DNA from 3 places in the Neorhizobium sp. BT27B genome. Region 3 is predicted to be linked to each of the others. Evidence: predicted binding sites of a transcription regulator. Region 3 holds the regulator's gene; each other region holds the start of a gene.

Evidence for each region. Region 3 encodes PhoB, which activates phosphate uptake and scavenging genes when phosphate is short. Its sites were predicted from a motif close to TGTCATNNANCTGTCAT; they were not measured.
Region 1: the regulator PhoB is predicted to act here: its motif matches at 6,004-6,020, upstream of ugpB (sn-glycerol-3-phosphate ABC transporter substrate-binding protein UgpB).
Region 2: the regulator PhoB is predicted to act here: its motif matches at 6,296-6,312, upstream of phnF (phosphonate metabolism transcriptional regulator PhnF).

The regions. Positions count from the first base shown of each region.
Region 1 is NZ_JBCIYT010000006.1:236,694-246,224, reverse strand. It holds gene gshB (glutathione synthase) at 13-966, opposite strand; gene AAIH70_RS17910 (cupin domain-containing protein) at 1,053-1,556, opposite strand; gene ugpC (sn-glycerol-3-phosphate ABC transporter ATP-binding protein UgpC) at 1,661-2,764, opposite strand; gene ugpE (sn-glycerol-3-phosphate ABC transporter permease UgpE) at 2,767-3,615, opposite strand; gene ugpA (sn-glycerol-3-phosphate ABC transporter permease UgpA) at 3,626-4,510, opposite strand; gene ugpB (sn-glycerol-3-phosphate ABC transporter substrate-binding protein UgpB) at 4,600-5,928, opposite strand; gene AAIH70_RS17885 (YraN family protein) at 6,056-6,436, opposite strand; gene rsmI (16S rRNA (cytidine(1402)-2'-O)-methyltransferase) at 6,411-7,316, opposite strand; gene dnaN (DNA polymerase III subunit beta) at 7,607-8,725, shown strand; gene pmtA (phospholipid N-methyltransferase PmtA) at 8,851-9,444, shown strand; gene AAIH70_RS17865 (histidine phosphatase family protein) at 9,450-9,531, shown strand, end outside.
Region 2 is NZ_JBCIYT010000004.1:83,558-93,088, forward strand. It holds gene phnD (phosphonate ABC transporter substrate-binding protein) at 1-88, opposite strand, end outside; gene phnC (phosphonate ABC transporter ATP-binding protein) at 117-959, opposite strand; gene AAIH70_RS12180 (DapH/DapD/GlmU-related protein) at 1,045-1,665, opposite strand; gene phnL (phosphonate C-P lyase system protein PhnL) at 1,665-2,399, opposite strand; gene phnK (phosphonate C-P lyase system protein PhnK) at 2,402-3,175, opposite strand; gene AAIH70_RS12195 (alpha-D-ribose 1-methylphosphonate 5-phosphate C-P-lyase PhnJ) at 3,172-4,065, opposite strand; gene AAIH70_RS12200 (carbon-phosphorus lyase complex subunit PhnI) at 4,062-5,153, opposite strand; gene phnH (phosphonate C-P lyase system protein PhnH) at 5,155-5,775, opposite strand; gene phnG (phosphonate C-P lyase system protein PhnG) at 5,775-6,176, opposite strand; gene phnF (phosphonate metabolism transcriptional regulator PhnF) at 6,339-7,067, shown strand; gene AAIH70_RS12220 (dipeptidase) at 7,074-8,108, opposite strand; gene AAIH70_RS12225 (ABC transporter substrate-binding protein) at 8,314-9,531, shown strand, end outside.
Region 3 is NZ_JBCIYT010000006.1:392,524-402,054, forward strand. It holds gene phoR (phosphate regulon sensor histidine kinase PhoR) at 1-810, shown strand, start outside; gene AAIH70_RS18645 (substrate-binding domain-containing protein) at 1,004-2,038, shown strand; gene pstC (phosphate ABC transporter permease subunit PstC) at 2,236-3,720, shown strand; gene pstA (phosphate ABC transporter permease PstA) at 3,717-5,033, shown strand; gene pstB (phosphate ABC transporter ATP-binding protein PstB) at 5,047-5,862, shown strand; gene phoU (phosphate signaling complex protein PhoU) at 5,915-6,628, shown strand; gene phoB (phosphate regulon transcriptional regulator PhoB) at 6,653-7,336, shown strand; gene AAIH70_RS18675 (PACE efflux transporter) at 7,397-7,837, opposite strand; gene AAIH70_RS18680 (GcrA family cell cycle regulator) at 8,054-8,602, opposite strand; gene AAIH70_RS18685 (aspartate aminotransferase family protein) at 9,020-9,531, shown strand, end outside.

The DNA.
Region 1 (9,531 bases), 160 kb from region 3:
TTGGTGATGTGTTCAGGCGTTGCGCTTGGCTTCGATCGCGTCCCAGAGCAGGCTGGCGACATCGGCACCGCCGAATTTCTTGACTTCGCGAATGCCGGTCGGCGAGGTGACGTTGATCTCCGTCATGTAATCGCCGATGACGTCGATGCCGACGAACAGGAAACCGCGCTCGCGCAAGGCGGGGCCGATGCGGGCGCAGATTTCCCGTTCCCGCGCCGTCAGTTCGGTCGGTTCGGCGCGACCGCCGACATGCATGTTGGAACGGCTGTCGGTTTCGGCCGGCACGCGGTTGATGGCACCCACGGGCTCGCCATCGACCAGCAGGATGCGCTTGTCGCCTTTGCGCACCTCTTTCAGGTAGCCTTGGGCAATATAGGGCTCGCCGCGATAAAGCTGTCCGAACATTTCCAGAAGCGAGGTGAAGTTGCGGTCGTCGCGGGCCGAGTGGAACACGCCGGCGCCGCCATTGCCGTAAAGCGGCTTGAGGATGATATCGCCGAGTTCCTGACGGAAAGCGGCAATTTCAGCAGGATCGCGCGAGATCAGCGTCGGCGGCATCAGGTCCGCGAATTCGGTGACAAAGATCTTTTCCGGTGAGTTGCGCACCCAGGCCGGATCATTGACGACCAGCGTTTTGGGATGAATGCGCTCGAGAAGATGCGTCGAGGTGATGTAGCCCATGTCGAAGGGCGGATCCTGACGCAGGTGGACGACGTCGATGGTGGAGAGGTCGACACGTTCCTTTTCGCCAAGCGTATAGTGATCGCCTTTGACGTCGCGCAGTTCCATGGGCTCGAGACCGGCAAATATCCTGCCGTCACGCATGGTCAGCCGGTCGGGCGTGTAATGAAAGACCTGGTAGCCGCGGGTCTGCGCTTCCAACGCCATGGCAAAGGTTGAATCTCCGGCAATATTAATGCCGGAAACATGATCCATCTGGAACGCGACTGTCTTGATCTTCGCCATAAGCCACCCTTTGAAAATGCCCGCCTGATGTAGGACGGCGGGCGCTCAATGGCAACTGCTTCGGCAGGCTTATCGTTACTGCCTTTTCAGGCTGCGAGACCACCCTTGCGCTTGGGGCCGAACTTCGCCCAGGCGCGAAACGCATAAGACAGCGGCATGGGCAGCGGCTTGCGGATGAAGGCGATCTTCTTGACGTAGTTGTCGATATGCCAGGTGGCCCAGGTGCCGCCGCGGAAATAACCGACATCGCCGGCGCGCAGCGTGCGTTCGCTGCCGTCCTCTGCGGTCACATGTACTTCACCTTCAAGGATGACGACCGTTTCGTCCCAGCCGAAAAACCAGCGGAAGCTGCCGGCCGTGCAATCCCACACACCCGTGGAGGCGAACTTGTCGGCAGCCTCGGAGTGGGCGGCAAAACGCGCCTGCGGATCACCTGACAGAACCCAGGTCGGTTCGATAGGATGAGACTTCATCTCGGCAGCCGTGGAACAACCGCCGATAAATGGTGAAAGCTGGTTGGCAAAAGGCGTCTGAGCCCTGTTGCGAATGCCGACGGCCGCGATTGCAAGCCCGAGATAATGCAAGGCCATATCGATCCCCTTGTCCTAACCGCAGAGAACGATATCCAGAAAGGGTAATGCAACGGTTGCAACAATCGTTAAAATTGCAGCAACCGCGCGTTTTTTGTTTCGATTTAGCCGACCGGCACCGGGCTCGGCACATCGATTGCGGCTGCAGTGCGATCGGCAGTCGTGATCCGCTTGCCATCTTCGGCTGCAAAGAAATGCAGTCGTGCCGGATCGATGCCGATGCGCATGGTTGCAGGGATTTCGCTTTCGCCGGCAAGCGCGATGGTTATCGACTGATCACCGACGAGACCGTGCACGAGACGCTGCGAGCCCAGTTCCTCGACATAATCGACGGCGAACTGCATGCCTTCATCGCCCGAAACGACATGCAGGTCTTCGGCGCGCAGACCGACCGTGACGGGACCCGAGGTTGGCATGTAGCCATTTAACGAAAGGACCGCAGAGCCAATCGTCAGCTTGTCGCCCTGGCACTCGGCCTTCACCAGGTTCATGGCCGGCGAGCCGATGAAGCTGGCAACGAAGGTGGATGCCGGTGTGTGGTAGACTTCCAGCGGCGAGCCGACCTGTTCGATCTTGCCGCCATTGAGGACAACGAGGCGGTCGGCAAGCGTCATCGCTTCCAGCTGATCGTGGGTGACGTAGATCGAGGTCGTGCCAAGGCGACGCTGCAGGCGCTTGATCTCGCCGCGCATGGAAACACGCAGTTTGGCATCGAGGTTGGAAAGCGGCTCGTCGAACAGGAAGACCGAAGGCTTGCGCACGATGGCACGCCCCATGGCCACACGCTGGCGCTGGCCACCGGACAGTGCACGCGGCTTGCGATCGAGATACTGGGTGATTTCCAGCATGCGGGCGGCTTCAGCAACACGCGTATCGATCTCTGCCTTCGGCGTCTTGCGGTTTTTCAGACCGTATTCCAGGTTCTGGCGCACGGTCATATGCGGATAGAGCGCATAATTCTGGAACACCATGGCGATGTCGCGATCGGCCGGCTCGACCTGATTGACGACACGCGGGCCGATCTTGACGTTGCCCTCTGAGATGGTTTCGAGGCCGGCAAGCATGCGCAGAAGCGTGGACTTGCCGCAGCCGGATGGGCCAACCAGAACGATGAATTCGCCATCCTGGATGGTCAGATTGATGTCGGTGACGGCGCGTACATCGCCCGTATAAACCTTGCCGACGCTTTCGATATCGATCGAAGCCATGATCATTTCTCCGTTTCAACCAGGCCTTTGACGAAAAGGCGCTGCATGAAGATGATGACGAGAACCGGCGGCAGGCCCGCCAGGATGACGCCCGTCATCACGAGGTTCCATTGATTGTCGCCGTCGAGCACGTTGGCGAGACGCTTGATGCCCATGACGACGGTGTAATAGTGCGGCTCCGTGGTGATCAGCATCGGCCAGAGATACTGGTTCCATCCGTAGATGAACATGATGATGAAGAGAGCGGCGATATTGGTGCGCGACAGCGGAAGCAGGATGTCGCGGAAAAATTTCATCGGGCCGGCACCATCGACGCGGGCGGCTTCCATCAATTCTTCCGGCACAGTCAGAAAGAACTGGCGGAACAGGAAGGTTGCGGTGGCCGAGGCAATGACCGGAATGACGAGGCCGGAATAGGAATTCAGCATGCCCAGATCGGCGACCACCTTGTAGGTCGGCAGGATGCGTACCTCGATCGGCAGCATCAGCGTCATGAAGATCACCCAGAAGGCGACCGTTCTCAGCGGAAAGCGGAAATAGACGATGGCGAAGGCCGACAGGATGGAGATGGAAATCTTGCCGAAGGCGATCAGCAGCGCCATCCACAGGCTGTTGAGCAGCATCAGCGTAAACGGCGGCGCACCGGCCGTCGATTCACCGGAACCGAGCAGATAGCCGTAATTGGCGACCATCTGATCGCCCGGCAGCAGCGGCACGAGGCCGCTCATGAAGTCGGTCGGGCCATGCGTCGAGGCGATGAAGGCGAGATAGACCGGGAAGACCACGATCAGCACGCCGACGATCAGCACGAGATGGGTGAGGAAGGAAAGGAAGGGACGATTTTCGACCATCTGCGGCGCCTCAATACTGGACTTTGCGCTCGACCCAGCGGAACTGGACGACGGTGAGAAGGACCACGATCAGCATCAGGACGACGGATTGCGCGGCGGACGGGCCGAGGCTGAGACCGATGAAGCCATCGGCATAAACCTTGTAAACGAGAATGTTGGTGGACTGCGACGGGCCGCCGGTGGTGACGGCATCGATGATCGGCAGCGTATCGAACATCGCATAGGTGATGTTGATGACGGCCAGGAAGAAGGCGGTCGGCGACAAAAGCGGGAAAACCACCGTCCAGAAACGCTTGACCGGGCCGGCACCATCGATCGCGGCCGCTTCCGTCAAAGAATGCGGCACGGACTGCAGGCCGGCAACAAAGAACAGGAAATTGTAGGAAATCTGCTTCCAGGACGCGGCGATGATGATCAGGATCATGGCATCGCCCTCGTGCAGGCGATGGTTCCAGTCATAACCGACCATGTTCAGCACATAGGGAATGAGGCCGACGCTGGGGTTGAACATGAACCACCAGAGAAGACCGGAGGCAGCCGGCGCCAGCGCATAAGGCCAGACCAGCATGGTCGTGTAGAAACGGCCCGACTTGATGGCGCGATTGACGCAGACGGCAAACAGCAGCGACACGGTCATCGACACGGCGGTGACGCCGGCAGCGAACACGAAAGTGACGCTGAGCGAATTGAGGTAAGAAGCATCGCCGATCAGGCGCGTGTAATTCTGAAACCAGACGAATTTTTCGCTGAGGCCGAACGGATCTTCACGCATGAATGACTGTCGAACGGCCTGCAGGGCCGGCCAGACGAAGAAGATCAATGTGATGATGAGCTGCGGCGCGAGCAGCGCGTAGGGCAGCAGCCGAGCCTGGAAGACAGTGCGCTTTGTCTGCATGACGATCCCGATCAAGACAGGCCCGAAAACAGGCCCCAATAAAAGACCCTCCCCGCTGGCGGGGAGGGTTTCGTGACGTTGGACGAAGCTTAGTTCGAGTTTGCAGCTTCGAATTCGCGCAGGATGGCATTGCCCTGCTTGGCTGCTTCATCGAGAGCCTGCTGGCCGGTCTTCTTGCCGGACAGGACAGCTTCGAACTGCTGGTCGACCAGATCGCGGATCTGCGTCAGGTTGCCGAAACGAACACCCTTGGAGTTGTCGGACGGCGTGCCGCGCATGATCTGCTTGATGGCGATGTCGGAACCCGGGTTCTTGGCGTAGTAGCCCTGGGACTGGCCGAGTTCGTAAGCAGCGTTGGTGATCGGCAGGTAACCGGTGAACTGGTGCCAGTCGGCCTGGACTTCCGGCTTCGACAGGTAGGTAAAGAACTTGGCAACGCCCTTGTAGACGTTCTTGTCCTTCTGGCCGTTCAGCGTCCACAGGGTGGCGCCGCCGATGATCGAGTTCTTCGGCTCCTTGGTGACGGTATCGTCGTAAGGCATCGGCGCGAAGCCGACCTGGAAGCCCTTGGCGTTGTTGATGACGCCGGCGCGCGAAGCGGACGAACCCATATAGACGGCGCATTGCTGCGAATAGAACATCGGAGCCGATTCAGCCGCGCCGCCCGGACCACCGTACTTGAAGACCTTGTCGTCCTGAGCCTTCTTCAGGCCGTCCCAGAACTTGGCCTGGTTCGGGCCGTTGAAGGTGAATTCGGTCTTGGTGCCGCCAAAACCGTTCTGCAGGGTGCCGAAAGGCAGGTCCTGAATGGCAGAGTAGTTTTCGAGACCAACCCAGGTGGCAGCATAGCTCAGCGTGAAGCCGCAGGTGGCAGCGCCACTGTCGACGATCTTCTTGCCCATGGTGGCAAGTTCAGCCCAGGTCTTCGGCGCGACTTCCGGATCAAGGCCAGCCTTCTTGAAGACGTCCTTGTTGTAATACATGATCGGCGTCGACGAATTGAACGGCATCGACAGGATGTTGCCGCTGGCGTCCGAATAATAACCGGTAACCGGAGCGAGGAAGCCCTTGGTATCCCAAGGCTCACCGGCGTCCTTCATGACCTGATAGACCGGGTAGACGGCGCCCTTGGCGGCCATCATGGTGCCCGTACCGACTTCGAAGACCTGCACGATGGCAGGCTGCTGACCGGCGCGGAAAGCGGCGATGGCAGCCGTCAGGGTTTCCGGATAGGTACCCTTGAAGACCGGAACGACCTTGTATTCGCTCTGGCTTTCGTTGAACTTCTGAGCAACTTCCTCGAGCTTCTTGCCAAGCTCGCCACCCATGGCGTGCCACCAGGTGACTTCGGTCGCAGCCAACGACGTGGTTGCAGACAGCGCGACTGCGGCAGCAGTCAGAACAAGCTTCTTCATCATGGGAGTAGACCCCTCTCCGCCAGTTAATGGTGAGGGAGGGATAGTGCCCTTGTGTGACGGTAAAGCTACGAATTTATGACAGAACGATTACAAGGCCTTAAGCTCTTTGCACAGCATTGCAATTCCTTCAGAAAGCGTCCTGAAAATGCTTGGGAAAACGGCCCGGCAGCACCGCGACGACATCATATCGAAGCGTCAGGAGATGCGCATCACGCCTGCGTGACAGCCATTGGTCGGAAGCGGCACGGATGCGTTTCTGCGTTTCGTAGCCAACGGCATCGATCGCAAGCCCTTCCGCCCGCCGCGCCTTGACCTCGACAAAGGCAACCAGATCACGTTTGCGGACGATGATATCGATCTCGCCGCTCTTTGCTTTGTAGCGCAGGCTGAGGATGCGGTAGCCCTTCAGCAACAGAAAGACCGCCGCCAGATATTCGGACCAATGGCCCCGGCGTTCGGCGCGACGGCGACTTTCCCGTCGATCAGCTTTCTGGCTGGCCGGGCTCATCCTCTCCCTTCAGGGCAATAAGGCGCTGATACAGATCCTTTTTAGACAGGCCGGTAAGACGAGCCGCCTCGGCTGCCGCCTTCGAGGTCTGCATGGTGCTGGCAAGCTCGCGCAAAAGCACATCCACCTCGACCGCACCCGGCACGTCATCATAATCCGGCGGGCCGACAACAAGGACGATCTCGCCCTTCACCGTGCGCCCATCCTCATTATAGTAATCCGCCAGTTCACCGAGCGTGCCACGTCGAAACTCCTCAAACGTCTTGGTGAGTTCGCGGCAGACGCAGGCTTCGCGCTCCCGGCCCAGCACATCCGCCGCCGAGGTGAGCGTTGCGGCAATGCGGTGCGGGCTTTCGAAAAAGATCAGCGTCGACGGGATCTTGGACAATTCCGCGAGACGGTCGCGGCGTCCCTTTTCCTTGACCGGCAGGAAACCGGCAAACAGAAACGCATCCGAGGGCTGGCCGGAACCGACCAGAGCTGCAAGCGGCGCCGAGGCGCCCGGAATGGGCACAACGCGAAAGCCGGCAGTAATCGCCAGCTGGCCGAGACGGTAACCGGGATCCGACACCAGAGGCGTGCCGGCATCCGAGACCAGTGCCACCGACTTGCCGCCTTCCAGCGCCGCCAGCAGTTTTGGCCCGACCTCATCGGCATTGTGCTCGTGATAGGCATAGGGCTTGTTGACGATACCGAAACGGTCGAGCAGCACGCGGGTGACACGCGTGTCCTCGCAGGCCAGAACATCGGCACCGGCAAGCGTTTCCAGTGCCCGCAGCGTGATATCGCCAAGATTGCCGATCGGGGTTGCGACCAGATAGAGCGCAGGCTCCAGCGGCCGGGCCGGCACAAACGTGTTTGCGACCCGGTAACCGAGCATGGGCGTCTTCGTCTCTTCCGTCACTGGTATTCTCTCTTTTTCATGCATTGGCCGCCTTTATGGGCGAGGCTCCGCTGTTCGGCAAGCCACAGCAAGGCCTCGGGGTCGGCGCTTTTCTGTGCGCATTGTCGGAGCGCAGGACCGAATTGGTATGGCAGGTGCCTTCACCCTCTTGCGTTTGCGAGCAAATGTCTGCCATTTTGCCCGTCCACATCCATCCGCCTCACCGGCGGACGACAATAACATACGGTCCGGTCTCCGGTCCGGCACGGTCGAAAGCGATAGCGTCCATGCGTATTACTCTTGAGCGATCCAACCTTCTGAAGTCGCTGAACCACGTTCACCGCGTGGTCGAGCGCCGGAATACGATCCCGATCCTGTCGAACGTTCTGATGCGCGCTTCCGGCGCCAACCTCGAACTGAAGGCAACCGACCTCGATCTCGAAATCACCGAGGGCGTTCCGGCCATGGTCGAGCAGGCAGGCGCCACCACGGTTCCGGCCCATCTTCTCTATGAAATCGTCCGCAAGCTGCCGGATGGTTCGGAAGTGATGCTGGCGACCACGCCGGATGGCGGCTCCATGACCGTGCAGTCCGGTCGTTCAAAGTTCTCGCTGCAGTGCCTGCCGGAATCGGATTTCCCGGACCTCACCGCCGGCACGTTCAGCCATACGTTCAAGCTGAAGGCGACTGATCTGAAAATGCTGATCGAGCGCACCCAGTTTGCGATCTCGACCGAAGAGACCCGGTATTACCTGAACGGCATCTTCTTCCACACGATCGAAGCCGGTGGTGCGCTGAAGCTGCGCGCCGTCGCCACCGACGGTCACCGTCTGGCCCGCGCCGACGTGGAAGCACCGTCCGGTTCGGAAGGCATGCCGGGCATCATCATCCCGCGCAAGACGGTCGGTGAACTGCAGAAGCTGGTCGACAACCCGGAAGTCGTCGTGACCGTCGAACTGTCGGACGCAAAGATCCGCCTGACGATCGGCGAGATCATCATGACGTCAAAGCTGATCGACGGCACGTTCCCGGATTACCAGCGCGTCATCCCGACCGGCAACGACAAGGAAATGCGCGTCGATTGCCAGAGCTTTACACGCGCCGTCGACCGCGTTTCGACCATCTCGTCCGAGCGTGGCCGTGCCGTAAAGCTGGCGCTGACCGAAGGCCAACTGACGCTGACCGTCAACAACCCGGATTCGGGCAGCGCGACGGAAGAAGTGGCTGTCGCCTACGAGAACGATCCGATGGAAATCGGTTTCAACGCCAAGTACTTGCTGGACATCACCGCCCAGCTTTCGGGTGAGGATGCGATCTTCATGCTGGCTGATGCCGGCTCTCCGACGCTGGTTCGCGATACTGCGGGAGACGATGCGCTCTATGTTCTGATGCCGATGCGCGTCTAGGATTGATCAGGGCGGTCAGCGATGACCGCCTTTTTTTATCGTATTTTCCATGAGCGACATTTTGCCTTGTTTTGGCGACATTTGCGCCCACATAAAACGCTGCCAAATAACCAGGAGACGGACGGATGGAACTACGTTTGAAGGAACGGCTCGGCCGCAAGTTTGACGAGGAGATCCGTTTCTTCAAGGGCTGGATGGATGGCCCGAAAAGCGTCGGCGCAATCTGCCCGACCTCGTCCATTACCGCCAAACGCATGGCCAGCGTCATCAATCCGGCTTCCGGCCTGCCGGTTCTCGAACTCGGTCCCGGCACCGGTGTCATCACCAAGGCCATTCTTGAGCGCGGCGTCGCGCCGGACAATCTGGTCTCGATCGAATATTCCACCGACTTCTACCAGAACCTCGTCAAAGCCTATCCGGGCGTCCATTTCGTCAACGGCGACGCTTTCGATCTCGACAAGACGCTTGGCGACAAGAGCGGCGTGATTTTCGACAGCGTGATCTCCGCCATTCCGCTTTTGAGCTTCCCGATGGAGCGCCGCATCGCGCTTCTGGAAAGCGCGCTCGACCGCATGCCCGCCGGACGCCCATTCATGCAGATCACCTATGGTCCGATCTCGCCGGTGATCGCCAAGCCTGATCGTTACAAGATCAAGCATTACGATTTTGTCGTACGCAATATCCCGCCGGCGCAGTTGTGGGTCTATACCCGCGGCTGACGGTCGTGAGCCGCGGTCTTTATATCACCCACCCGCAGGTGCGGATCGATCCGGCCGCGCCGGTGCCGCTTTGGGGCCTTTCCGATA
Region 2 (9,531 bases), on a different contig from region 3:
CAAAATTGATCGTGTCTGCCGCAAAGGCTGCGGAGCTCATGGTGAAGACGACGGACATCGTCGCCATGCTTTTCAGTAGAGCGTTCATCGTATTTCTCCGAGTTTTCAAAGAGTGATCAGGCGAGCTCCAGCTCGGCCCGTGGACGTTCTCGCTCCGCGGCAACGCTGGGAGCAGCTTGACCGGCCGGGGCATCCGGCAGGACCAGTTCTTCCGAGGCCGCACCGTAAAGTTCGGCCAGGAATTCGTTGGAAAGCGCAGTCGACGGTCCGTCATAGACGATCGCGCCGTCACGCATGGCGATGGTGCGCGGGCAATAACGGCGCGCATATTCCACCTGATGCAGCGACACGACGACGGTGATGCCGTCTTCGGAATTGATGCTGGACAGGACGTCCATGACGCGGCGGGCAGAGGATGGGTCCAGCGCCGAGATCGGTTCGTCGGCGATCAGAATTTCCGCTTCCTGCACCAGCGTGCGGGCAATCGCTGCGCGCTGCTGCTGGCCGCCCGAGAGCGTCGAGGACCGCTGGGCAAACACCTGCGGAATACCGACACGCTCCAGAGCACGGTGCGCCACCTGCTTTTCGTCGCGATTGAAGAGACCGAGTGTACCGCGCCAGCGCGGCGTGCGGCCCAGATGGCCGATCAGCACATTGGTCATCACCGACAGACGGCCGACCAGATTGAACTGCTGGAAGATGACCGAGACGCGGCCGCGCTTCAGCCGCGGGTTGATGCGCCCGCCGTCCTGACACAGATCGCCCAGCACATCGATACGGCCACCCTTGATATCGGCGGTTTCGAGGCCGGCAATGTGGCGGATCAACGTGCTCTTGCCGGAGCCCGACGCGCCGATCAGGGCCACCATCTCGCCGGGCTCGACGGTGAGGCTCACCTTGTCGAGGGCGCGGTTGCGTCCAAAAGTCTTCGACAGATTAGAGACGGTAATGGCTGTCATTTTCTTCCCCTGAACGGTTCGGGTTTCAAGAAACTCTGACGATGTTTTGGTGATGTTTCGGCGACATTTGCGTGAAACTTCTGTGTCAGACGCCGTATTTCCCCAGGAAGTCTTCTGCAGACAGGTCACGAAAATCCTGCAATGCTTCGAACAACTGTTCGTGAGGCCAATCCCACCATGCAAGTGCATCCATGCGCGCGCCGATACCGGCGGAAAAACGCTCGCGGATCAGCTTGGCCGGCACGCCACCGACGATGGTGTAGGGCGCCACATCCCGGCTGACGACGGCCCCTGCCCCGATCACCGCACCATTGCCGACCTTCACGCCGGGCAGCACGGTCACGCCGTGGCCGATCCAGACATCATGGCCGATGATCACGCGCTTCGCGCGGCGGGCTGCAAAGAAGTCCGCCTCGTTTTCGGCGCCGTCGAAATAATCGCCGGCACGGTAGGTGAAGTGGTGCAGTGTTGCGCGTTCAGTCGGGTGATTGGTGGCATTGAGGCGGACGGCAGCGGCAATGTTGACGAACTTGCCGATCTCCGCGCACCACACCATGCAATTTTCCCTGACATAGGAATAATCGCCCATTGTGGTTTCGGTGACGATCGAGCCGGCCGCCACTTCAGTGTAACGACCGAGCTTGCTGTCAGTCACGACGGCGGTCGGATCAACAAAGGGAACGGTGGCGGAAAGCTGCTTTTGCATCACGCGGCCTTTCGTGCGGAGAAGGCGGAGACATCGATGGTGCGAGTCGCCACCGCATCACGCACCGGTTGATCGTGAAAGATGCCGAGGATGGCAGTGCCGGCATCCAGTTTTTCCTGGATCATCGAAATGACCACGTCACGATTGGCGGCATCGAGCGACGCCGTCGGCTCGTCGAGCAGCAGGATCGGGTGATCGGTGATGAAACCACGAGCGATGTTGACGCGCTGTTTTTCGCCACCGGAGAAGGTGGCGGGTGGCAGGTCGAACAGCGCTTCCGGCAGATGCAGGCGGTTGAGCAGGCCAGCTGCCTTTTCGGCAGCAACAGCCCGGTCGACACCACGCGACACCAGCGGTTCGGCGACGATATCGAGCGCCGAGACACGGGGGACTGCGCGCAAAAACTGGCTGACGTAGCCGATGCAATCTCGCCGCAGATCGAGCACAAGACGCGGATCACCGGCACCGAGATCACGAGCCTCGCCCGATGTCCTGTCGCGGATCAGGATTTCGCCGCTGTCGATGGCGTAATTGCCGTAGACCATACGCAGGATCGACGACTTGCCGACGCCCGACGGTCCGCCGAGCACGACACATTCGCCGGCAAACAGTTCGAAATTCACATCATTGACGACCGGCAGGATGACGCCGTCACGCAGATGCATGGTGAAGGACTTTGCCACCTGCCGCACTGAAAGAAGCGCGTTGCCTGTCTCTTGGATTACAACGGTCATGATCACGACTCCAGGATCGAGGCGACGAGAAGCTGGGTATAGGGATGATGCGGATCATCGAGCACGCGGTCGGTGAGACCGGTTTCGACGATGCGCCCATTCTTCATGACGATCATCCGCTGCGACAGAAGGCGGGCGACTGCCAGATCGTGGGTGACGATCACCACCGCAAGCCCGAGATCGCTGACGAGACCACGCAAAAGATCGAGCACACGCGCCTGCACCGAGACGTCCAGACCACCGGTCGGCTCGTCCATGAAGATCAGGCGCGGGCGGGTGACGAGATTGCGGGCGATCTGCAGGCGCTGACGCATGCCGCCGGAAAAGGCGACAGGCTTGTCATCGATACGGTCACCGGCGATTTCCACGCGGCCGAGCCATTCGGTGGCGGTATCGCGGATCTCGCCATAATGGCGATCACCGATCGCCATCAGGCGTTCGCCGACATTGGCACCGGCGGAAACCCGCATGCGAAGACCATCGGCGGGGTTCTGGTGCACAAAACCCCAGTCGGTACGCATCAGAAAGCGCCGCTCGGCTTCCGACAGGTCGGCCAAATCAGGAAACCGACCGTCGCGCATATGGTATTGGATGCTGCCGCTGGAACGCTCCAGCCGACCGGAAATGCAGTTGAGCAGCGTCGTCTTGCCGGAGCCGGATTCACCGACGATAGCGACCACTTCGCCCGGCCAGACATCGAAGGAGATATCCGTGCAGCCGATGAAATCGCCGTAACGGCGCTCAAGGTCTCGGACGGAAAGGATGGGAGAGGTCATGCCGCGTCCTCCTTGACGGTCTCTTGGCCCGCAATCGGCAGGCCCGTCCCGTGATGGCCGTCTTGACGGCGCGTTTCGCAATGGTCGGTATCGGAGCAGACATACATGCGGCCGCCGCGATCATCGGTCACCACTTCGTCGAGATAGACGCCGGTGGCGTTACAGAGCGCGCAGGGCTGCTTGAATTTCTGCACCTGAAACGGGTGATCCTCGAAATCGAGGCTGACGACATGGGTGAAGGGCGGCAGCGCGTAAATGCGCTTTTCGCGACCGGCACCGAACAACTGCAAGGCCGGCGAACCGTTCATCTTTGGATTGTCGAATTTCGGGATCGGCGATGGGTCCATGACATACCGATCCTCGACCTTGACCGGATAGGCATAGGTGGTGGCGATATGACCGTGCTGGGCAATATCCTCGTAGAGTTTTACATGGATGAGGCCGTATTCCTCCAGCCCGTGCATGACACGGGTTTCGGTCTCGCGCGGCTCGAGGAAACGTAGGGGTTCCGGGATCGGCACCTGATAGACGATGACCTGACCGGCGGAGAGCGGCGCTTCCGGGATACGGTGTCGCGTCTGGATGACCGTTGCGTCGGCTGTTTTCGTCGTCGTCGCCACATTGGCAGTCTTGGCGAAAAAGGCGCGGATGGAAACTGCATTGGTGGTGTCGTCGGCGCCCTGATCGATAACCTTCAGTACATCGTCGGGCCCGAGGATCGCCGCCGTCACCTGCACACCGCCGGTGCCCCAGCCATATGGCATCGGCATTTCGCGCGAGGCGAACGGCACCTGATAACCGGGGATGGCGATGCCTTTCAGGATCGCGCGGCGGATCATCCGCTTTGTCTGTTCGTCCAGATAGGCGAAATTGTACTCTGGAAGGGTCATTCCGCGGCCTCCCTCATCTCGTCGTTAGTGGCCTTGGCCGTGTTCAACGTGCGCAACAGGTCGAGTTCGGCCTGGAAGTCGACGTAATGCGGCAGTTTCAGGTGTTCGACGAAACCTGTCGCCTGCACGTTGTCGCAATGGGCGAGCACGAATTCCTCATCCTGCGCCGGCGCCAGCCGCTGTTCATCGAATTCGTCGGCGCGCAGGGCGCGGTCAACGAGGCTCATGGCCATCGCCTTGCGTTCGGACTGGCCGAAAACCAGACCGTAACCACGGGTGAACTTTGCGCCCTCTTCGCTGCCGCCGGTGAACTGCGACACCATCTGGCATTCGGTCACCCGAACGCTGCCGAGCGAGACGGCAAAACCGAGTTCCGGCACATCGATCTCGACATCGACCAGACCGATGCGGATTTCACCGACAAACGGATGGGTGCGGCCGTAACCGCGCTGCGTCGAATACCCGAGCGAGAGGAGAAAACCCTCGTCGCCACGCGCCAGAGCCTGAAGGCGCACATCGCGATCGGCCGGAAAAGCGGTCGGATCGCGGGTAAGGTCACCCGGCTCTTCGTCGGACAGAACATCGCGCTCGATCAGGCCTTCATCGTTGAGAATGTCGGTCACCCGAGGTGCGCGGCGCTCATCCTCGCGGGCACGGCGCAGCGGTTCATCGACCGGCGCGTCTCCAGCCATGGCCGGATCGATCAGGCGGTGGGTGTAATCGAAGGTCGGCCCCAGAAGCTGGCCACCCGGAATATCCTTATAGGTGGCGGAGACACGGCGTTCGATGCGCATCTTCGCGGTATCGATCGGCCGCGAATTTCCGAAACGCGCCAGCGTGGTGCGGTAGGCACGCAGCAGAAAGATCGCCTCGATCATGTCGCCACGCGACTGGCGCACGGCCATGGCGGCGAGATCTGGATCGTAGAGCGAACCTTCGGCCATGACACGATCGACGGCGAGCGCCAGTTGGCCGGTAATCTGCTCCAGCGTCAGCGCCGGTACATCACGATCACCACGACGACGATCGGCCAGCAGACGGTGGGCATTGGCAATGGCGGCTTCCCCGCCTTTTACGGCTACATACATGTCAGAACTCCTCGATCCGCGTCGTGCGGGGGAGCGCGATCGCCTCACCGCCGCAAACCAGCACGACATCCAGCCCGAGCGGATAAGCGGCGCGGTTTTCCGCCATGACGGCGACAAATCCCTCCGGCAGGCCGCTAGGTGCGATCACCGTTTGCGTTTCGATGCCGGGGCCGGTGAGTGTCAGAGGCTGACCGCCGACAAGGCTTTCGACCGGCAGAAGCAGCGTGGCGGAACGATCCGGGTAATCGCTGGTGCCGATCGGGAAGGATGCCCATGCTGAAACGGGACTTGCCTTTTCCAGCACGGCAAAACCGGCGCGAAGAACATCGGCCGTGCGCGGCGCACCGGTGTGAAACGACATCCAGCCGATGGCGTCGTCATTGTTTTCCGGCTTTTCGAACCAGACGGGCGTATCGTAATCGGCAAGCGTCAGCAGGATGGCGGCTGCTGCCTGCGACATTGGTGCCGGCGGGGTAACGAAGCCGGCGAGATCGGCAATGGTGCCCGGCTGCGCCAGCGCATTCATCACACGACGAAATACGGCCTGACTATCCATCACCGGATTGGCAAAGCCACCTTCAAAGACATGGCCTTCCGAACGCGCATTGATCGAAACACTCATCAGTCTTCTCCCCGCACCATGGTGAAGAAGTCGACACGCGTCGCTTCCGTCTCTTCAGCCTGAATTGCGGCCTGATCGCGGGCATGCTGCAGCGCCGGCTCGACAATCGATTTTTCCACGCGGGCCACCCAGTCCGGCAGCTGGCGCAGCGCATCGAGATGGGCGACCATACGCGCCTTGTCGGCATCACGACCGAGCACGATCGAATGGCCGAGTTCACCGCTCTCCAGCCGCACCGTGGCGCGTGTCACGCTGGCCTCGCCGAGATTGAACGGCGCACCACCGCCGCCGATCCGGCCGCGCAGCATGATGGCGCCGATTTCCGGACCACGAACCGCAATGGCGCCGGGCGCGCCGGCTGTATTCTGATTGTAAAGTTCATGGAGCAAACTGGCCGGCATGGACGCCATCGCATCCAGGGCCCGCTTTCTCCGCGCATTCGCTGTTTCTGCTGTCATGTCGCACCTATTTGTCTATTTGTGTAGACAACTAATCTAATCGAGGTTATAGAGCCTGACCAGTGACAGCTTGATGACATTTCGCATTTTTTAAGGACTACCCTCATGCACGCCCTCGATGACGGCATTTCCCGCTGGCGCCGCGTCGCCGACGCCATCCGCGCCGACATCGCTTCCGGCGTGATCGCACAGCAGCTTCCGCCCGAGGTCGAGCTTGCCGAACGTCATGGCGTCAACCGCCATACGGTGCGCCGCGCCATTGCGGCTCTCTCGACCGAGGGATTGCTGCGCGCCGAGCGCGGTCGCGGCACATTTGTCAACGCCCAGCCGCCACGCGTCATCTATCCGATCGGCGAGCGCGTGCGTTTTCGCGAAAACATGATGAAACAGTCGATCGAGCCGTCAGGCCGGCTGATCGGCGCAGAGCGTGTGGCCGCCGATGCGCGGCAGGCGGCATTGCTGAATATCTCGGTCGGCGCGCCTTTGCACCGGCTGGAGCGGCTGGCCGTGGTGGATGGCATGCCGATGTCGCGCTCCACCTCGCTGTTTTCGGTGGAGCGTTTTCCAGACATCATTTCGGCTTACGCGGAAACCGGCTCGATCACGCAGGCATTGCAAAAATCGGGCGTCAGCGATTACCGCCGCCGCGAAACCCGCATCACCGCCGAGCGCGTGTCACCCCATGACGCCGAACTGCTGCAATGCGCAGCCGACGCCATCGTGTTGATCAGCAATGCCGTCGATGTCGATATGGAGGACAAACCGGTCCAGAGCGTGCGCACGCGCTTTCTCGCGGACCGGTTCGAGCTTTCGTTCAAGCCGGACGTGGACTGAACCTTCTCAGGCCCAAGTGCGTTCGAGAACGGAAATCCAGTTCTCGTGGCCGATCTTCTTCAATTCCGCGTCGTTGAAGCCATGTTTGCGCAGCGCCTCGACCAGACGCGGCAGTCCGGCTGCATCCTTGATTTCGTTCGGGATCGTAGTGCCGTCGAAGTCGGAACCGAGCGCCACGCGGTCGATGCCGATCCGCTCGGCAATATAGGCGACATGGCGCACCAGCAGGTCGAGACTGGTATTGGCATCCTTAATGCCGTCGTCACGCAAGAACAGAACGCCAAAATTGATGCCGACGAGACCGTCCGTATCGCGGATGGCGTCGAGCTGGCGGTCGGTCAGGTTGCGGCTGTGGTTGCACAGCGCATGCACGTTGGAATGCGAGGCGACCAGCGGCGCATTCGAAAGCTTGGCAATTTCCCAGAAGCCGGCCTCGTTCATGTGCGACAGGTCAACCATGATTTTCAGCTCGTTGCAGGCGCGGATGAGATCGCGGCCAGCCTCAGTGAGGCCCGGGCCGATATCCGGCGTCGACGGGTAACGGAACGGCACACCATAGGCAAAGACGTTCGGGCGGCTCCAGACCGGGCCGAGTGTGCGCAGGCCTGCCTGATGCAGCACGTAAAGCGCATCAAGATCGGCGGCCACCGCTTCCGCGCCCTCGATGTGGAAGACCGCGGCAAAGCTGCCGGTTTCGATCGAGCGGCGGATATCATCGGCCGTGCGGCACACCGTCACACCACCTTGCGACCGTGCCTCGATATCGAACAACAACCGCGCCATCGCCAGCGTTTCATTGATGGCATCCGGCTGCGTCGGCGTCGGGTAATCACCGTTCGCGTCCTTCGTCATGCTTGGCGAAGGAACGTAGATAGCGCAGAGGCCACCGGCCAGACCGCCGGCCTTGGCGCGCGGCAAGTCGATATGCCCGACATCTTCTCCCTCGAGAAAACGCTTTACCGGATCAGCGCCGCCGTCGCGTCGCAGGCGAAGCAGCACGTCATTATGGCCATCGAAGATCGGAAGAAAATTGTTCAACATTTTCTGAAGTGTCCCGCCGGAGCATTGAGGTTTCGGTTATCCGTAAGTAGGTGGTGGCGCGGTCGCAAATGCAAACCGCGCATAACCTATGCGAAAAATGGAATTGGTCGGTTTTTAAACGCACTGTTAAGACCGCCGAAAATTGCGGCAAAATCTTGCCTGCCCCTCAAATCCCAGGGGCCGGCTTATCAAGGGGAATATAGCAATGGTATCAAGACGCAACTTTCTGATCGGCGGCGCAGCCGTCCCGTTCCTGTCCTATCTCGAACTGGCCGAAACCGCTTTTGCGGCCACGCCGAAGGATATTCTGGTCGTTGCACAGCAGCTCGACAACATGACCAGCCTTGACCCGCATGAGGGTTTTGAGGCCGTCGGCGGCGAGATGATCAGCAACATGTACCAGAAGCTGGTACGCGCCAACAGCGACAACCCCGACACCGTGACCCCGGTCATTGCCGCTTCCTGGGAAGCCGATGCCGACAACAAGGTTTTCACCTTCAAGCTGGCCGATGCCAAGTTCGCCTCCGGCGCTGCCGTCACGGCCGACGACGTTGCGTTCTCGCTGCAGCGCGCCATCAAGATGAACAAGAGCCCGGCCTTCATCATCAACCAGTTCGGCTTCACGGCTGACAATGTTGAAGCCCGCATCGTCGCCAAGGACGCAAAGACCGTCACGCTGACGACCGAAACACCCACCGCGATCTCCTTCCTGCTGTTCTGCCTGTCGGCGAACATCGGCGCCATCGTCGAAAAGAAGACCGTTCTCGAAAACGAAGTGAACGGCGACCTCGGCAATGCCTGGTTGCAGAAGAACAGCGCCGGTTCCGGCCCGTTCAAGCTGCAGGCCTGGAAGGCTTCGGAAAGCATCGCGCTGACGCTGAACGAACACGGTCCTTACAAGGGCAACCTGAAGCGTGTCATCATCCGCCACGTTGTCGATCCGTCCTCGCAGATGCTGATGCTCCAGAAGGGCGACGTCGATATTGCCCGCGACCTGACCTCGGAACAGCTAAAGGCGCTGCAGTCTGACGAAAACGTCACGCTGGTGCGCAAGCAGATCGCTTCGCTGGTGCTGATCTCGCTCAACCAGAACAATGCCAACCTTGCCAAGCCGCAGGTATGGCAGGCTGTGAAGTGGGCGCTCGATTACGAAGGCATGCAGAAGAACATCGTGCCGCTGACGCACGTCGTTCACCAGAGCATGGAGCCTGCCGGTTTCCCGGGCACCGTCACCGACACGCCGTTCAAGCAGAACGTCGAAAAGGCCAAGGCACTGATGGCCGAGGCCGGTCTCGCAGACGGTTTCGACATCACCCTCGACCACTATGCGGCCCAGCCCTACCCGGATCTCGCACAGGCGATCCAGGCCAACCTCGGCGCCATCGGCATCCGCGTAAAGCTGCAGTCGGCTGAAAACCGTCAG
Region 3 (9,531 bases):
CATTCCGAGCGGCTGCCATCCGAGCGGGTCTATATTCTGCGCATCGCACCGGTCATGGAAGAGGGGGCACCTGTCGGTGCCGCGCGTCTTTATGTTCTCTCCTTCCGTGACATTTCCGAACTGCGCCGCCTCGACCGCATGCGCTCCGACTTTGTCGCCAATGCCAGCCATGAGCTGCGAACGCCGCTCGCGTCCCTGCGCGGGTTTATCGAGACCATCCAGGGGCCGGCCAAGGGTGACGCCAAGGCGCAGGAAAAATTCCTCGGTATCATGCTCGATCAGGCAACGCGCATGAGCCGGCTTGTCGATGATCTGCTGTCACTGTCGCGGCTCGAGCTGAAATCCCATATCGCGCCGGATCAGCGTGTCGATCTGCTGCCGCTTGTCTGCCATGTGCGCGATGCGCTTCAGCCGCTGGCGACCGATCTCGGTGTCGATATCCGCATGCACATGCCGGAAGGCAAGGTCGAGGTGACCGGCGACCGGGACGAACTCGTGCAGGTCGTGGAAAATCTTATCGAGAACGCCTGCAAATACGGGCAGGAGGGTGAGATCGTCGATGTCTATCTCACCAAGCAGGAAGGTCAGCCGGTCGAATTCAGCGTTGTCGACCGCGGGCCGGGCATCCCGGCAGAGCATGTGCCGCGTCTCACCGAGCGTTTTTATCGCGTCAGTGTTGCCGATAGTCGGTCGAAAAAAGGCACCGGTTTGGGGCTCGCCATCGTCAAGCATATTCTCACGCGCCACCGTGCACGGCTGATCGTGAAGTCCGAAATCGGAAAGGGAACCACGTTTACCGTGCGTTTTTGACATAAAACCCGGATGTGAGATTCACACGGTAAAAATAACGAAATAAAATCAGGTAGATAAACTGTCACAATTGTTTCATCGAAGTGACATAAAAGCTGAGGCCAAGGGCAGCTAAGACGTGGCTGTCGAATGCCGGGAAGCGCGAAAATACCGGCTCCAAACGCTTTTACAAACCCATACCGGGAGAACATCGATGAACATGTTGAAACTTTCCGCAGCAGCCCTGGTGGCTTCTGTTGCCTTCGCTGGTGCAGCTGCTGCCCGCGATCAGGTTCAGATCGCCGGCTCCTCCACCGTTCTTCCTTACGCGAAGATCGTTGCCGAGACGTTTGCTGAAACCTTCCCGAACTTCAAGGCTCCGGTCGTTGAATCCGGCGGCACCGGCGGCGGTCTGAAGGCATTCTGCTCGGGCGTCGGTGAAGGCACGATCGACATTGCCAACGCTTCGCGCAAGATCAACAAGAGCGAAGCTGAAGCCTGCAAGGCTGCCGGCGTCAACGACGTTCAGGAGGTCCGCATCGGTTACGACGGCATCGTATTTGCCGCTGACTCGTCCAACGGCGACATGAAGATCGAGCCGAAGGACCTCTACAAGGCTCTGGCCGCTGAAGTCATCGTTGATGGCAAGCTGGTTGCCAACCCTTACAAGAACTGGTCGGACATCAACGCTACCCTGCCGAAGGGCCCGATCGCTGCCTACATCCCGGGTTCCAAGCACGGCACCCGCGAAGTCTTCGAAGAGAAGATCATGGCTGAAGGCTGCAAGGAAGCCGGCGCCACCGACGTCATCAAGGCTGCCATCACCGATGCCAAGCAGGCTGCCGCCAAGTGCGTAGCAGTTCGCAAGGACGGCGTTGCTGTCGACATCGACGGTGACTACACCGAGACGCTCGCTCGTATCGCTGCCAACAAGACCGGCCTCGGCGTCTTCGGTCTGGCCTTCTACGAAAACAACAAGGACAAGCTGAAGGTTGCGACCGTATCGGGCGTTTCTGCTTCGACCGACACGATCTCTTCCGGCAAGTATCCGGTTTCCCGCCCGCTGTACTTCTACGTGAAGAAGGCTCACCTGGGCGTTATCCCGGGCCTGAAGGAATACGTCGAGTTCTTCATCTCCGACGACATGGTTGGCCCGGACAGCCCGCTGGCTGAATACGGCCTGGTTGCTGCTCCGGACGATCAGCGCGAAGCAGTCCGCAAGGACTTCGCAGCCGGCAAGACCATGTAATCAATGACCCGGCGCCGCCCTTCAAAGGCGGCGCCGACTTTTTTCTTCTTCTTTTGGCCTTTCGGTCGCCCGGTCAGGGGCGGCCTGTAGCGGACCCGCAGTTGTGGCTGCGTTGAGTAACCGCGAATAAATCGGTTCCGATGATTGGGATTGTGCGGTAATGCGTGCCGCCGATGGCGGTAGGCCGGGGGATACTAATGAGCACACCATTGATTTTGTTGGCCTTGGCGATCATTGCCATTGCCTGTTATGTCGCCGGGACACGGCGCGCTCTGGCAATTGCCGGCGGCTTGTCCTCCAATCTGCATTCCCGTCAGGGTTATTACGGCAGTTTTGTCGCCATCTGTGCCACGGTGCCGGCGGCGATCGTTCTTGCCGTCTGGCTGATTGCCAGCCCTTTCTACATCAATTCGACGGTCATGAGCGGCTTCCCTGAAGAGGTGAAGACGCAGAGTGAAGCGCAGCAGGGCCTCAGCTTCGGCATGGTCGGCGGGCTTGCTCGCGGCATGGATGTGCTGACACTCGAGGAAATCGACGCTGTCAGCGCCAATCCGGCCGAACTTCGTAGCCTGCTCGGCACCAAGGGTGTCGCGCTTGCCGGTGATCCTGAGCCGTGGATGGTCGTGTCCGCCGGCGATCTCAACGCCATGCAGAAGATCAGCAGCCGCATCATGACGGCAGTCGTGCTGATCATCGCGCTTGCTGGTGCCGGTCTCTCCTATGTCCGCATCGCGCCGCGCTTTCGCGCCCGCAACCGGGTCGAAAAGGTCATTCTTTCCGCTCTGGTCCTCGCATCGTCGATCGCCATCGTCACCACGATCGGCATCGTCATGTCGATGCTGACCGAAGCCACGCACTTCTTCGGCCGCGTGTCGCCCTGGGAATTCTTCTTCGGCACCGTCTGGGATCCGCGCTTTGCTGCGGCCGGCGCAACCGCTTCGGAAGGCCAGTTCGGTCTTATCCCGCTTCTCGCCGGCACGCTTTATATCGGCTTCGTCGCCATGCTTGTCGCCGTCCCGGTCGGCCTGTTCTCCGCCATCTATATGTCGGAATACGCCTCTCCGAGAGTGCGCTCCATCGCCAAGCCGCTGCTCGAAGTCCTGGCCGGCATCCCGACCATCGTTTACGGCTTCTTCGCGCTCACCTCGGTCGGTCCGTTCCTGCGTGACATCTCGGCGCAGCTGAGCGGGCTTACCACCGGTGAATACGCCAACTTCATTCAGGCGCAGAGCGTTCTGACCGCCGGTTTCGTGATGGGCATCATGCTGATCCCTTACGTCTCCTCGCTGTCGGACGATATCATCACCGCGGTGCCGCGTGCCCTGCGTGACGGTTCGCTCGGTCTCGGCGCCACCAAGTCGGAAACCATCAAGAAGGTCGTCATGCCGGCAGCTCTGCCGGGTGTGGTCGGTGCTCTCCTGATGACCGCCTCGCGCGCCATCGGCGAAACCATGATTGTGGTGCTTGCCGCCGGTGTTGCCGCCCGCATGCAGCTCAATCCTTTCGAGCCGATGACCACCGTGACGGTCAAGATCGTCAGCCAGCTGACGGGCGACCTTGAATTCACCTCGCCGCAGACGCTGGTTGCCTTCGCACTTGGCATCACGCTGTTTGCGATCACGCTTTGCCTCAACATCTACGCGCTCTTCATTGTGCGCAAATACCGGGAGCAGTACGAATGACCGACGTGGTTTCTTCCCCCGCCGGCGTGCTTGCAAAGCCCGCCCGCCGCGATATCGGCATCAAGCGCCGCTACGCCGCCGAACGCCGCTTCCGCGCCTATGGCATCGCCGCCCTGTCCTTCGGGCTTCTGTTCCTGGCACTGCTTCTGTGGTCGGTCGTTTCCAAGGGTTACACCGCCTTCCAGCAGACGATGATCACCGTTCCGGTCGAATTCTCCGAACAGGTCATCGACAAGGATAACGAGCGCGCTACCGATCCGCAGAAGCTGATGACGGCAAACTATCCGATCATCGCCCGCAATGCGGTGGCCAAGGCACTCGGCGTTGCCGAAAGCAACACGGCCGATCTGCGTGCCGTCAACCAGATGATTTCGAACAGCGTCCGCAGCCAGCTGCGCGACATGGTCGTCGCCAACCCGCAAATCATCGGCACCACCCAGACGGTGTCGCTGCTTGCAGCCGGTGATATCGACAGCGCCTGGAAGGGCCAGATCAATCTCGACGTGTCGGAAGACAACCGCAAGGTTTCCGACAAGCAGGTTGGCTGGATGAACCAGCTGGCTGAAGCCGGCGCGCTCGCCAAGCACTTCAACGGCGGCATCTTCTTCAACGGCGCATCCAGCCGTCCGGAAGCAGCCGGCGTCGGCGTCGCCCTGATCGGCTCGTTCTACATGATGCTGATCGTGCTGGTCCTGTCGCTGCCGATCGGTGTTGCCGCCTCGATCTATCTTGAGGAATTCGCTCCGAAGAACAGGCTGACCGACCTGATCGAGGTGAACATCAACAACCTCGCGGCCGTTCCGTCGATCGTCTACGGTTTGCTCGGTCTGGCTGTGTTCGTCAACTTCATGGGCCTGCCGCGCTCGGCCTCGCTGGTCGGCGGTCTGGTTCTGACCCTGATGACGCTGCCGACCATCATCATCGCCACCCGCGCGGCATTGAAGGCGGTTCCGCCGTCGATCCGTGCGGCCGCACTCGGCCTCGGCGCTTCGAAGATGCAGACCATCTTCCACCACGTCCTGCCGCTTGCCATGCCGGGCATTCTGACCGGCACCATCATCGGCCTGGCGCACGCGCTTGGCGAAACCGCGCCGCTTCTTCTGATCGGCATGGTCGCCTTCGTCGCCAACTATCCGACCACTCCCATGGATCCGTCCACGGCCCTGCCGGTGCAGATCTACATGTGGGCCAACGAGGCGGAACGCGCCTTCGTCGAAAGAACCTCGGGAGCAATCATTATCCTGCTCCTGTTCCTCATTGTCATGAACGTCGGTGCGATCCTGTTGCGCCGCCGCTTCGAACGGCGCTGGTAGAAGGAGCTCTGTTATGAACATGATGTCTGAAGCAGCAGTGGAAAAGGCGCTAGACAAGAAGATGACTGACATGTCCTACAAGATGATCGGCAACGACGTATCCGTCTATTACGGCGAGAAACGCGCCCTGTTCGACGTCAACCTCAACGTTCGCGAAAACACCGTCACGGCGCTTATCGGCCCGTCCGGTTGCGGCAAGTCGACCTTCCTGCGCACGCTGAACCGCATGAACGACACGATCGAGGGTTGCCGCGTCACCGGCAAGATCACGCTCGACAACGACGATATCTACGACAAGGAAATCGACGTCGTGGAACTGCGTGCCCGCGTCGGCATGGTGTTCCAGAAGCCGAACCCGTTCCCGAAGTCGATTTATGAAAACATCGCCTACGGTCCGCGCATCCATGGTCTTGCCCGCAACAAGGCGGACATGGACCAGATCGTTGAAGCCAGCCTTCAGCGCGCGGGTCTCTGGACCGAAGTCAAGGATCGTCTGCATGAAGGCGGCACCGGCTTGTCCGGTGGTCAGCAGCAGCGTCTGTGCATCGCCCGCGCCGTCGCCGTTTCGCCGGAAGTCATCCTGATGGATGAACCCTGTTCGGCGCTCGATCCGATCGCAACCGCCAAGGTCGAGGAACTGATCCACGAACTGCGCGCCAATTACACGATCGTCATCGTCACGCACTCGATGCAGCAGGCGGCCCGCGTGTCGCAGCGCACCGCCATGTTCCACCTTGGCCAGCTGGTCGAGGAAAACGACACCGACAAGATGTTCACCAATCCCGATGACCAGCGCACGCAGGATTACATCATGGGCCGCTTCGGCTGATCCGGGTCTTTGACCCGAATTGCCTGAACCGCAGACATCAAGGATCAGAAAAATGGTTTCGACCCATATTCTTTCGGCCTACGACGAAGAGCTGAAATATTTGAACCGCCGCATTTCCGAAATGGGCGGCCTGGCTGAGCAGATGTGCGGCGATGCCGTGCGCGCGCTCGTCAATTCCGACACGGCGCTGGCCCAGAAGATCATTTCCGACGACGTCATCCTCGATCACGCCGAGCGCGAGATCCAGGACAAGGCGATCGTCACCATTGCCAAGCGTCAGCCGATGGCGGCCGACCTTCGCGAAATCATCGGCACGCTGCGCATCGCAGCAGACCTTGAGCGCGTCGGCGATCTTGGCAAGAACACTGCCAAGCGCGTCATCGCCGTGCAGGGCACCGGCGTTCCGCGCAAGCTGGCCCGTGGCCTGGAGCATCTCTCGGATCTCGCCCTCGTGCAGCTCAAGGACGTTCTCGACGTGTTTGCCAGCCGCTCGGCTGAAAAGGCGGAAATCATCCGTGCCCGCGACGAGGAAATCGACGCGATGTACACGTCGCTGTTCCGCGAACTCCTGACCTACATGATGGAAGATCCGCGCAACATCACCACCTGCACGCATCTCCTGTTCTGCGCCAAGAACATCGAGCGCATCGGCGACCACGCCACCAACATCGCCGAGACCATCTATTACATCAAGACCGGTGCCCAGCTTGAAGGCGAACGCCCGAAGGACGATACGGCAAACACGGTTGGTGCACTCGTCGAGTGACGGGTGAAACGGAGCAGATAAGACATGCTACCCAAGATCGCGGTCGTTGAAGACGAAGAAGCACTGAGCGTGCTTCTTCGCTACAATCTCGAAGCCGAAGGATATGAGGTCGAAACCGTTTTGCGCGGTGACGAGGCCGAAATCCGACTTCAGGAACGCGTTCCTGACCTTCTCATCCTCGACTGGATGCTGCCGGGCGTTTCCGGCATCGAACTGTGCCGGCGCCTGCGCATGCGGCCGGAGACCGAACGTCTGCCGATCATCATGCTGACGGCACGCGGCGAGGAAAGCGAACGTGTTCGCGGTCTGGCGACGGGCGCAGACGATTATGTCGTAAAACCGTTTTCCACGCCGGAACTGATGGCCCGCGTCAAGGCTATGCTGCGCCGAGCCAAGCCGGAAGTTCTCTCCAGCGTGCTGAAATGCGGTGATATCGAGCTTGATCGCGAGACACACCGTGTTCACCGCAAGAGCCGCGAAGTGCGCCTCGGCCCGACCGAGTTCCGCCTTCTGGAATTCCTTATGGTCTCGCCGGGCCGCGTGTTTTCGCGCTCGCAGCTGCTGGATGGCGTCTGGGGCCATGACATCTATGTGGATGAGCGTACCGTCGACGTGCATGTCGGACGCCTGCGCAAGGCCCTGAACTTTTCCAACATGCAGGATGTCATCCGCACCGTTCGCGGCGCGGGTTATTCGATGGAAGCCTGATCGGTTTCACCTGCTCACAATGAAAATGGCCCGGATGTGTCTCGCATCCGGGCCATTTTTTTATTCTGCTGGTGCCTGCGCCTCGCGCCATTCCGGCAGCGGAAAGATCCGGTCATATGCCATGTTGAAGAGGAAGGCGTAGACCAGGTAGAAGGTCGCGAACGAGATATCCATCACCAGCGCCTGCCAGAGCGTCACGCCCAGATACCAGGCGATGAACGGCAGGAGTGCGACCAGCAGGCCAAACTCGAACAGCACGGTATGGGCCACGCGCAGAGGCATGGTTTTCAGAGTGCTGCCGCGAAACTTCTGCATCAGGTGGTCGAAGCCGAGATTGTAGATGTAGTTCCAGGCCGTCGCGACAGTTGCCGAGACGATGCCGACGACACCGACATGTTCCACCGGAAGATGGAAAACGAAGGACGCGAGCGGAGTGAAAAGCGCAAGCCCGATGATTTCAAAGCTGAGTGCGTGGCGAATACGGTCGCGCGTCGTGCGCATGGTCAACCCCTTGGGTTTTGGCCGGGTCGTCCCGGTGTGTCAGCCCAGTTCGGGGGAGGTCGTCCTCGCGACCCGTAAATAGGTTTTCGGGAGACGATAGGCAAGCCGCCAGATGGCAAAGCTGCTATGCATATAGGCAATTGCCGGATCCGTAGGCGCAAAAAAGCGGGCCAGAAGCCCGCTTTCGATCTCGTCCTCGTGTGGTCTTGCCGGCTTTTACGAAGCGCGGGCAACAGCCTTGTTGCGGCGCTCGTTGACCGGCTGGTAGGCCATGCGGCCGTGGTACTTGCAGTAAGGCGAGTTGTCCGGGGATTCTGCGCCGCAGAAGTGGAAATCGTCCTTCAGCGGATCGCCCATCGGCCACTTGCAGGTGCGCTCTGTCAGTTCCGTCAGCGCCAGCTTACGGTTGATCGGAACGACGATGTTGCCGGCAGGCTTGTAGACGGCGACTTCCTGCGTCGCGTCCATTTCCATCTCTTCGCGCACTGCGTTGGCGCCGGCCGGGCGCTGAACGGTGCGGGTCTGCGGGCGTGCTGCAAAATTGCTCTGCGGGCGCGGTGCGGAAGCCGCGACGCGCTTTGCCGGACGCGCTGCAGCGCTGGTGCTGCCGCCGGCTTTCGCTCGGCCCGGCAGGTTCAGGCGGTGGACTTTGCCAATCACCGCGTTACGGCTTACGCCTCCAAGTTGAGCGGCAATCTGGCTGGCGCTCAAACCTTCGGCCCATAATTTCGTCAGGCGCTCGACGCGCTCGTCAGTCCAGTTCATGCTATCTCTCCGCCGTGAGTGCCGAACGTGGCTTGAATCGGTCACCGCTCCGGCAAATAAATTTGCCGGAAGACACTACATCTATACTTTTGGTGACTAAGTCCGCCGCATGCAGCCTAGTAATTGACGATTAACCTAGTGTGGGGCTGACTCCGTGGCAAGAGTCGGGCGAATCACCGCGAATCGATTTCCGTGTTTTCCCCAACTTGCTGTCCGGGAGAGTCATAATTGTCACAGCTTCCGGGCGAGTAACGGTCGCGCGCAATAAAGCTGTTTTCAGGGCATTGGAAGCTGTTTTGTTGACAGCACACAGCGAAATGCCGATAGTGCCGACGCCGCCTGTCAAGGCGGCATTTTCAATTTTGGCGACACCCGTCGCCACCTGATTTCGATCAGTTTAAAGGAGTGAATGTCGCCATGTCTGAAACCGCGCTTTTCGACACGTTTGCCCGGGCTCCGCTGCGTTTTGAACGCGGCGAAGGCGTTTGGCTTGTGACGGAACGCGGCGAGCGATATCTCGATTTTGGCGCCGGCGTTGCGGTCACCTCCTGCGGTCACGCAAATCCGCATCTGGTCGAGGCGCTGAAGGCTCAGGCGGAAAAGGTCTGGCACCTGTCCAACCTCTATGAAATTCCGGAGCAGGAGCGTCTCGCCCGCCGGTTGACAGAAGCGACTTTCGCGGACAAGGCATTCTTCACCAACTCAGGCGCGGAAGCGCTGGAATGCGCCATCAAGACGGCGCGCCGTTACCACTATTCCAAGGGCCATCCTGAGAAATTCCATATCATCACCTTCGAAGGTGCCTTCCACGGCCGCACGATCGCGACGATCGCTGCCGGTGGTCAGGAAAAATACATGGAAGGTTTTGGTCCCAAGGCTCAAGGGTTCGATCAGGTGCCGTTCGGCGATCTCGACGCGCTCAATGCCGC